Regions from separate parts of the Serratia sp. Nf2 genome, predicted to be linked through region 1. Evidence: riboswitches for the same ligand, from Rfam matches in the RefSeq annotation. Region 1 holds a riboswitch; each other region holds the start of a gene.

Evidence for each region. Region 1 has a riboswitch for thiamine pyrophosphate ahead of thiM (hydroxyethylthiazole kinase). Riboswitches for the same ligand answer to the same signal wherever they lie in the genome.
Region 2: linked by a shared signal. The riboswitch ahead of thiB (thiamine ABC transporter substrate binding subunit) and the one ahead of thiM (hydroxyethylthiazole kinase) in region 1 are both predicted to bind thiamine pyrophosphate.
Region 3: linked by a shared signal. The riboswitch ahead of tenA (thiaminase II) and the one ahead of thiM (hydroxyethylthiazole kinase) in region 1 are both predicted to bind thiamine pyrophosphate.

The regions. Positions count from the first base shown of each region.
Region 1 is NZ_PYTW01000010.1:106,592-109,771, forward strand. Features, by position in the region: gene C9411_RS20625 (MFS transporter) at 1-596, shown strand, start outside; gene C9411_RS20630 (methyltransferase) at 573-1,253, opposite strand; gene C9411_RS20635 (GNAT family N-acetyltransferase) at 1,355-1,780, opposite strand; TPP riboswitch at 1,923-2,019, shown strand; gene thiM (hydroxyethylthiazole kinase) at 2,055-2,846, shown strand; gene thiD (bifunctional hydroxymethylpyrimidine kinase/phosphomethylpyrimidine kinase) at 2,846-3,180, shown strand, end outside.
Region 2 is NZ_PYTW01000002.1:442,697-445,876, forward strand. Features, by position in the region: gene thiP (thiamine/thiamine pyrophosphate ABC transporter permease ThiP) at 1-164, opposite strand, end outside; gene thiB (thiamine ABC transporter substrate binding subunit) at 140-1,126, opposite strand; TPP riboswitch at 1,184-1,302, opposite strand; gene sgrR (HTH-type transcriptional regulator SgrR) at 1,340-3,001, opposite strand; gene sgrT (glucose uptake inhibitor SgrT) at 3,092-3,180, shown strand, end outside.
Region 3 is NZ_PYTW01000001.1:837,939-841,118, reverse strand. Features, by position in the region: gene C9411_RS04000 (ABC transporter ATP-binding protein) at 1-405, opposite strand, end outside; gene tenA (thiaminase II) at 402-1,085, opposite strand; TPP riboswitch at 1,148-1,250, opposite strand; gene C9411_RS03990 (LLM class flavin-dependent oxidoreductase) at 1,401-2,423, shown strand; gene C9411_RS03985 (SDR family NAD(P)-dependent oxidoreductase) at 2,437-3,171, shown strand.

The DNA.
Region 1 (3,180 bases):
CGATGTTGAGCCTGTTGTTGCATGACCGCACGCTGCAAATTCGCGGCATGCTGGCGTTGCTGATGTTCGGCGCTTTCAGCCTCTTTTGGAGTTCGCTGGTGTTGCCGCTGAGCCAGGCACCGTTCAACTTCAGCCATGCCGCGGTGGGGGCGTTCGGCCTGGTCGGCGCGGTGGGCGCACTGGCGGCGGTGCGCGCCGGGCATCTGGCGGATCGCGGGCTGGGGCAGGCGGCCAGCGGCGTGTGTCTGCTGCTGTTGACGCTGGCCTGGCTGCCACTCGGTTTGCTCGGCAGCGGCCTGGTTTGGCTGGTGGCGGGCATCGTGCTGCTGGATCTGGCGGGCCAGGCGATCCACGTGCTGAACCAGAGCATGATCTTCAGCGCGCACCCGCAGTCGCACAGCCGGCTGGTGGGCTGCTACATGCTGTTTTACGCCGTCGGCAGCGGGCTGGGTGCCTTTGCCGGCACCCATATGTACGCCTGGGCGGGCTGGAGCGGCGTCTGCTGGCTGGGGGCAGGCGTCAGCCTGAGCGCGCTGCTGTTTTGGCGGCTGACGCTGCGCGGCATGCCGGGCTCATCGACGGCGGTGGAGCAGTGAAAGCTGGAAGCCCAGCGCACCGCACAACTGCTGAGGCGCGGTGAAGCCGCTTTCCGCCAGGAGGAGACGGCTGCGCGCCGCCGCCATCGGGTGCCAGTTGCGGCGTGTGCGTTCGATCACCTCCTGCGCCTGCGCCGCCGAGTGCCCGGCGCTTTGCAGCCAATGTTGGTAATGGCTGGCGGGCAGGCCATCCGGTTGATAGTCGAACAGCAGCAGCGGTGCGGCGGGGGAGAGGCGCTGCGCCAGCTGCTGCAGGAATTCCAGTTTGGCGCCATCGTCGGCGATAAAATGCAGCACCAATGAGCACACCGCCGCGTCGTGGCGGGTTTGCGGCGCTTGTTGTAGCAAGGTGGGCTGGAAGCTCACCCGTTGTGCGTAATCCGCGGCTTCAGCCTTGGCGCACGCGGCCGCCAGCATGCCGGCGGAGGGTTCCACGGCGCTGAAACGCCAGCTGGCGTTGGCGGCGGCCAGCGCCGACAGTTCGCTGCCGGTGCCGCAACCGGCCAGCAACAGCGTGGCGTCATTCGGCAGCGTCTGCGCGAGCGTCGCCGTCAGCAGCGCCTGAGCAAACTGATAGCCGGGCACCAGGGTCAGAATACGGCGATCGTAGTCCGCCGCCGCGGCATCGGGGAAGCGAGTATCCGTTTGGTGTTGCATAACCTTCCTTGCAAAGTTCATTGAGAGAGACAAGGAAGGGTATGCTTAACTGATAATGAAATCCATTATCATTAATGAGTTCTGTGACGGGAAAGGCGGCGTTAGCGGGCCGGCGAATGCATCAGGTAATAATCTTCTTCGCCGTCGTTGCCGGTAGAGATGATGCGCCAGCCGTGTTTGCGGTAGAACGCCAGCGCCTTTTCATTCTTCACCAGGCATTTCAGCGAGCCGGTGGCGGTGAAGGTAGCTTCCGCTGCCTGCAGCAGCGCACTGCCGACGCCGCGCGGCGGCTGATGGGGATCGACATACAGGTTATGAATGAAGTTGTCTTCGCGGTAGACGGAGACGAATCCCAGCAGCACGCCGCCGTCTTCCGCCACCCAAATCGCTTCGCCCAGCGTCGCGCCGTCGAAATCTTCCAACTGATAGTTTGAGGTATCGCGCCAGCCGAACGCCGCCTTGCGCGACGCCAGGTACAGCGTGCGCAGGAAAGGGCGATCGGTCTCTTGGTAGGGTCTTATCTGCATGGCATCTCCCGGTGGTTTGTGCTCACTATAGCGCATTGCGCGGCGTATGCTTGCCGGGCCAATTTATTCGCTTGTTTGTCCACGCCGCCGCTGGCATGATCCCCTGCAGGGATTAACGCAACGTTGATCACAACCTATTGATTTTCATGACTCGGGGTGCCCTTCTACGTGAAGGCTGAGAAATACCCGTATTACCTGATCTGGATAATGCCAGCGTAGGGAAGTCACGGCCGCCCAGCCGGCGCCGCCTTCTTGAACGCCGGTTGGGAGGAATATGATCGCTCGACCTGATGCACTACCCGGCGCGCGCGCCGCGGCCTGTCTGACCCAATTCCAACAGCGGCCTCCGCTGATCCACTGCCTGACCAACGAAGTGGTGCAATCGCTGACCGCCAACGTGCTGCTGGCGCTCGGCGCCTCCCCGGCGATGGTGGTGGAGCCGCAAGAGGCGGCGCAGTTCAGCGCGCTGGCCGACGGCCTGCTGATCAACGTCGGCACCCTCAATGCGCTGCGCGCCGAATCGATGCGGGCGGCGGTGGCCGCCGCCAATCAGGCCGGCAAGCCCTGGACGCTGGATCCGGTGGCGGTCGGCGCGCTCTCCTACCGCACCGCCTTCGCCAAACAGCTGCTGGACGAGAAACCGGCGGCGATACGCGGCAACGCCTCGGAAATCATGGCGCTCAGCGGGTTGCTGGCCAGCGGCCGCGGCGTGGACAGCGGCGACGATTCGCTGGCGGCATTGCCCGCCGCGCGTGAGCTGGCGCAGCGCAGCGGCGCGGTGGTGGCGGTCACCGGCGCGGTGGATTACGTCACCGACGGCCAACGTGACTGGGCGATCGAAGGCGGTTCCCCGCTGATGACGCGGGTGGTGGGCACCGGCTGCGCGCTGTCGGCGGTTGTGGCGGCGTTTTGCGCCCTGCCGGGCGATCGCCTGGACAACGTGGCGACTGCCTGCCGGGTGATGTCCCACTGCGGCGGTCTCGCGGCCAGACAGGCCGGCGGGCCGGGCAGCTTTACGCCGGCGTTCCTCGATGCCCTGTATCAGCTGCGCGGGGAGGATCTGTGATGAAACGCATTAACGCCCTGACCATCGCCGGCACCGATCCCAGCGGCGGGGCCGGCATTCAGGCCGATCTGAAGGCTTTCTCGGCGCTTGGCGCCTACGGCACCTCGGTGATCACCGCGCTGGTGGCGCAGAATACCCGTGGCGTGCAGTCGGTGTATTACATCGATCCGGCGTTCGTCGCCGCGCAGCTGGACTCGGTGTTCAGCGACGTGCGCATCGACAGCGTCAAGATCGGCATGCTGGCCAACGCCGACATCGTGCAGGCGGTGGCCGAACGGCTGCACCATTACCGGCCGGAGTTCGTGGTGCTGGACACCGTGATGCTGGCGAAAAG
Region 2 (3,180 bases), on a different contig from region 1:
ACGTGCCAAAGGTAGCTGTCCTGCCACAGGCCGCGCCAGTCGCTGTCCGGCGCGTGACGCCACAGCGAGCCCATCGCCAGCGCGGCGACCAGCAGGATCACGCCGGCGGCCAACAGCCCCGGCCAGAGCCAGCGGGGGATCAGCGGCTGACGGCGGTTTGCCATGCCCGGATCCAACCGCCGCGTTGTTTGGCCACCTCTTCGGCGCTGTATTGCAGCGCGGTCTGCGGCACGTTCATCTGCTCAAAGCCGACGGGCAGTGGGGTGTTGATCACCGGGTACATCCAGTTGCCGGTCGGGATGGCGTTTTGGAACGCCGGTGTCACCATGAACTGCATGAAACGCTCCGCCAGCTCAGGCTGTTTGGCGGCCTTCAGCTTGCCCGCCACTTCCACCTGCAGGTAGTGCCCTTCGCTGAACGTGGCGGCGGCGTAGAGATCTTTTTTCTCTTCGATCAGGTGATAGGCCGGAGAGGTGGTGTAGCTGAGCACCAGATCGCCTTCGCCCTTCAGGAACAGGCCGTAGGCTTCGCTCCAGCCTTTGGTGACGGTGACGGTTTTCTTCGCCAGTTGCTGCCAGGCGGCCGGCGCCTTGTCGCCATACACTTTTTGCATCCACAGCAGCAGGCCGAGGCCCGGCGTGCTGGTGCGCGGATCTTCGTAGATCACTTTCCAGTTGCGATCGCCGCTGACCAGCTCCTGCAGGCTTTTTGGCGGGTTCTTCAGTTTTTCTTTGTTGTAGACGAAGGCGAAGTACCCGTAGTCGTATGGCACGAAGGTCGCGTCCTGCCAGCCGCCCGGCACCGTCAGTTTGGCGGTGTCGACGCCGCTCGGCGCGAACAGGCCGGTTTGCTGCGCCGCCTGCAACAGGTTGTTGTCCAACCCCAGCACCACGTCGGCGGCGCTGTTCTTGCCTTCCATGCGTAGGCGGTTCAGCAGCGAGACGCCGTCTTCCAGCGCGACGAACTTCAGTTCACAGTCGCACTCGGCTTCAAAGACTTTTTTCACCGCCGGGCCTGGGCCCCAGTCGGCGGCGAAGGAATCGTAGGTGTAAACCGTCAGCGTCGGCTTGGCCAACACCGGCGCGGCACACAGCAGCAATAAGCAGGGCAGAAATGTTTTGACCACGTTGCACTCCTGAAAAATAAGGGGGCAAGGGCATCTGAGGGGGCGAGGCGGCGTCGCCGGTTCGCTGGGCTCAAATCCCTCCGCCGGTATTGACCGGATCAGGTTCGACGGGTGTGCTCTCAGCGGAAAATCGGGCTTATCACGCGGCCCGACTTACCGCACCCCGTTGAGACGGCGCTATTGTAAAGATTAACCGACCCGGGCGAAAGGCGCTTATGCCTCCGGCGGGGCAAACCAGGCGGACTTGAAGTCGAACCAGCCGAGGGTGTTCATCCGCACGCCGCGCATGCTGCGCTGGCCGTGCAGCTGCAGCCAGTGGTGGAACAGCGGATGCAGCTGGTGGTTGCTGACCAGACGCTGGCAGAACTCGGCCAGCGGCAAGCGGTTGGCGCGCCACAGCGCTGCGTCCTGCGCCAGATCTTCGTTCATGCAATGCTGCATCAGCGGCAGTTCGTACAGCGTGGCGAACAGCGAAAACTCCAGCGGCAGATAGAAGTTGGCGCTGCCGAGCCACAGATCGCTGCGCGCGTCGCCCTGGTGCCAGGTGGCATAATCCACGCTTTGCACGATCAGACGGATGCCGTGCTGCGCCAGCAGCGGTTCGATCGCCTGGCGAATGGCGTGAAACTCCGAATGTTCATTGAAGTGGGTCATCGTCAGTTCGGTCAGGCCCGCGGGCTTGGGCTGCTGCGCCAGCGTGCGGTTGTGGTGCCAGCGCGGCAGCAGGCCGTACGCCGGCGACCAATAGCGCTGGTAGAGCGGCCCGGCGTGGCTCAGCAGCGAAATGGGGTTGATCAATTCGCACAGCCAACTGCGAATGGCGGGGTCGACGGCCAGCGGTGAACGCTGATCGAACAGCAGGAAATAGCAACCCTCTTCCAGCCGGCTTTCCAGCTCGCTGTTGCCGGTTTCATCGCCCTGCAGCTGCACGCCGGAGTGCACCAGCTCTTCGGAAAACTCCGGCAGCACCCAGATGTTCACCTCGTCGATCAGCGCCCGGTAGCCAAAATAGTCGTCGAAGGCGTGGATCTTCATCTGGCTGGGATGGTTGCGCACCATGCGGTAGGGGCCGGTGCCGACCGGATGGCGGGCGAAATCCGGCAGTTCACGCCATTCGCGCGGCAGGATCATGGCCTGCACGCTGCCCAGCAGCCAGGGCAGCCAGTGGTCGGGGCTGCGCAGCTGCACGTCGATAACGAACGGCGTCGGCGAGGTGACGCTCTCGATATGCGAGAACAGCGGTTGCGAGGTCAGACGCGAGAGGGAAGTGATGACGTCCGCCATCTCCAGCTCGCGGCCATGATGAAAATGGATCGCCGGGCGCAGGTAAAACCGCCAGTGCAGCGGGGTCAGCGCCTGCCAATGGTGAGACAGATCGGACTCCAGTTCCCCGTTTTCCTCATTTATGCGCGTCAGGCCATTGAAGATCTGGCGCGCCAAATGGGTCTCCGAACGCCGCAGCGCCGAGCCGGGCAACAGGTTGTACAGCTGCCGGTAGTAGAGCACCCGCAGGATGTGTTTCCCCTGTCGGAAGCTGCGCCCTAGCTGCGACAGCAGCATCTGGCGCACCACGTTTTTGTCGCCCACCAGCTGCACCAACTGATCGATGCGGTCCTGTTCCAGCAGCTCCTCGGCCCGTTGTTGCTGCAGCGCCAGGCCGGTGTAGTGGAAAGTTAACCGCGAACGCTTGCCGCGCCCCGACTCCGCCTGCCAGGTGAGCCAGCCTTCCCGCTGCATGGCGCTCAGCAGGGAGCGCACGTGGCGCCGCGAGCAGCTGAGCACCTCCGCCAGCGCCTGCAGCGTAGTGTCGGTGGTTTCACCGTGGCAGCGCTGCCACAGACGGATGAACTGCTGCTGCAATCGGGACGTGGACATAAAAGAGGAACGCTCCTGCCTCAACTCGTCAATTTTTCTTTCCCTATATTACGCCGATAATTTTCATCAATGAAAGGGGAGGGCGTAATCATGAAAGCTTTCTTATCCAGACAGTTCTATCAGCGCTACTTCAGTGCTGTGCGCCGCCAGCGCGCCGACTGGCTGAGCGTGGTGCCCGA
Region 3 (3,180 bases), on a different contig from region 1:
GCCGGACAGTGCGGCAGGCAGGCTGCGGCCATGAGAGGCCAGGCCCACGCGCTCCAGCAGGTGCGCCGCCCACGCCCGGTCCGGCGTTTCGCCGCGCAGCCGCGAGCCGAGGGCGACGTTCTCCTCGACGGTCAGCCACGGGTAGAGCAGGTCTTTTTGCCCCATGTAGGCGATGCGCCCGGTGACCGGCAGGCCGTCGCTGCCGGTCACCGTGCCCGAGGTAGCCCGTTCCAGGCCGGCGATGATCTTCAGCAGGCTGGTTTTGCCGGCGCCGCTGGCGCCGAGCAGGGCGACGAAGCTGCCACCGACGATGTCGAAGCTCAGCCGGTCGAAGACGATTTGCTGACCGAAACGCAGGCTGAGATCCCGCACCTGGATGCCGGGCGGGCGAAGCGGGGAGGTCATGAGGCGTTCAGCCCCATCTGCCAAAATGCCGATTCCAACTGGGTGGCGGTGGTGAAAATCTGCGCCAGCTCGGTGAGGCGGCCTTGTGCGCCGCGCTGGTGGCCGACGGTCTCGAGCAGCTCGATGGCGGCACGCACGCCGGCCAGATAGCCCTCGTCGCCGTAGTTGCGGATCCAGGAGGCGTAAGGATTGCCCTCCATTTGGGTGGCGGGATCGTGCAGCAGCCGCAGGCCGATTTCGGCATAGCCGGCCACGCAGGGCAGCAAGCCGGCCAGCAGATCGAGGGCGTCGCCGGCATGGCCGATATCCAGTACGTAGCGGGTGTAGTTCATGGTCTCCGCCGCTTCCGGCTGGGCGGCGATCTGCGCTTCGCTCAGTCCCCATTCGGCGCAGTAGGCGACGTGCAGCGGCAGTTCGGCGACGATGCCGTTGAGCGACGCGGTGGCGGCGCGCATCTCCGGCAGGGTGCGCAGCTTGCTGACCAGCAGCGCGTAGGCGCGGGCGAAGTGCAGCAGGAACAGGTAGTCCTGGGTCAGGTAGCGGCGAAAAGCGCGTTCGGGCAAGGTGCCGGCGGCCAGCTGCTGCAGAAACGGGTGATCGACGTAATCTTGCCAGTGGCTGCCGGCTTGTTGGCGCAGCCGGCCGTAAAGACCGCTTTCGAACAGGGTAGTGATGGACATGGGACCTCCTTGAGTCAGTGGAGATCCGGGCACGCTGGGGTATGAACAGGCAACGGGTGAGAGCGTTGTTGCCTAACCGTCCCTTCGCTGGCATGACCCAGATCAGGTTCAAAGGGTTCGGCTTGCGCCATCTCAGCCCGTAACAGGACACCCCTCGGAGCTGCTTGTTATACGACATTTGTTTTTTGATTACAATCGCCGGGCGGCGCGGCGGCAATCGGTTCGTTTAGTGCGATCGGGGGCGATTTTGCTGGCGCAGAGCGCGCGATTTTTGTCACTGTAGGCCGATGATTTTGCCTTTGAGGACGATTCCCGATGAAAAAGATTGGTTTTCTCTCGTTTGGCCACTGGTCGCCTTCCGCCCAGTCCGGCACCCGTTCCGCAGCGGATGCGCTGCTGCAGTCCATCGATCTGGCGGTCGCCGCCGAAGATCTGGGGGCGGACGGCGCCTATTTTCGCGTACACCACTTTGCACGCCAGCTGGGGTCGCCGTTCCCGCTGCTGGCCGCCATCGGCGCCAAAACCCAACGCATCGAGATCGGCACCGGCGTGATCGACATGCGTTATGAAAACCCGCTGTACATGGTGGAAGACGCCGGCGCGGCGGATCTGATCGCCGGCGGGCGGCTGCAGCTCGGCATCAGCCGTGGCTCGCCGGAGCAGGTGATCGACGGCTGGCGCTATTTCGGCTATGCCCCGGCCGACGGCGAGACCGACGCGGACATGGCCCGCCGCCATACCGAAGTGTTCCTGGAAGCGCTGCGCGGCGAAGGGTTCGCCGAACCCAATCCGCAGCCAATGTTCCCGAATCCGCCTGGGCTGCTGCGGCCGGAGCCGTTTTCCGCCGGGCTGCGCGATCGCATCTGGTGGGGCGCCGGTTCGAACGCCACCGCTGTCTGGGCGGCGAAGCTGGGCATGCACCTGCAAAGCTCGACGCTCAAGAACGACGAGACCGGCGAACCCTTCCACATCCAGCAGGCCAAGCAGATCCGCGCCTACCGCGCCGCCTGGCAAGAGGCCGGCCACACGCATGAGCCGCGGGTTTCCGTGAGCCGCAGCATCTTCGCGCTGGTGGATCAGCGGGATCGCAACTACTTCGGCGGCGGTGGCAAGGAGGGCGATCAGCTCGGATATATCGACGCGCAGACCCGGGCGATCTTCGGCCGCAGCTATGCCGCCGAGCCGGACGTGCTGATCAAGCAGCTGGCGCAGGACGAGGCCATCGCCGAATCGGATACGCTGCTGCTGACCGTACCTAACCAACTGGGCGTGGATTACAACGCCCACGTCATCGAATCGATTTTAACCCATGTCGCGCCGGCGCTCGGCTGGCGCTAAACGGAGGAATGGCATGTCACGCATTTTCATTACCGGCTCGGTAGACGGGCTGGGCCGCGCCGCCGCGCAAAGGCTGTTGGACGAAGGGCATCAGGTGATTTTGCATGCGCGTGAGCCCGGCCGTCTGGACGCGGTGCGCGATCTGCTGGATCGCGGTGCGCAGGCGGCGATTGGCGATCTGTCCGATGTGCAGCAGATCCGGCAGCTTGCCGAGCAGGTCAATCGCCTCGGCCGCCCGGACGCGGTGATCCACAACGCCGGTATGTTTACCGGGCCGCAGGTGATGCCGGTGAACGTCGTTGCGCCCTACCTGCTGACGGCCCTGATCGAGCGCCCCAAGCGCATCGTCTACCTGAGCAGCAGCATGCACTTTGACGGAGCGCCGGAACTGAACGGCGTAGACTGGCTCGGCGGCGCTGCGGGCTCCTATTCGGACAGCAAGCTGTTCGTCACCGCGCTGGCCGCCGCCGTGGCGCGCCTGTGGCCTGACGTGATCAGCAGCGCGGTCGATCCCGGCTGGGTGCCGACCAAAATGGGCGGCGCGGATGCGCCCGACGATCTGGCGCTGGGGCATGTGACGCAGGCGTGGTTGGTGACCAGCGATGAGCCGCAGGCCCTGGCGTCCGGCGGCTATTGGCACCATCAGCAACGGTTCGATCCCCACGCCGCGGTGCACGACGAGGCGTTTCAATCGGCGCTGCTGGCGCAGTTGGCGCGCGCCGGCGGGGTGAGCCTGCCGCAGGCTTGAGGGCAGTGC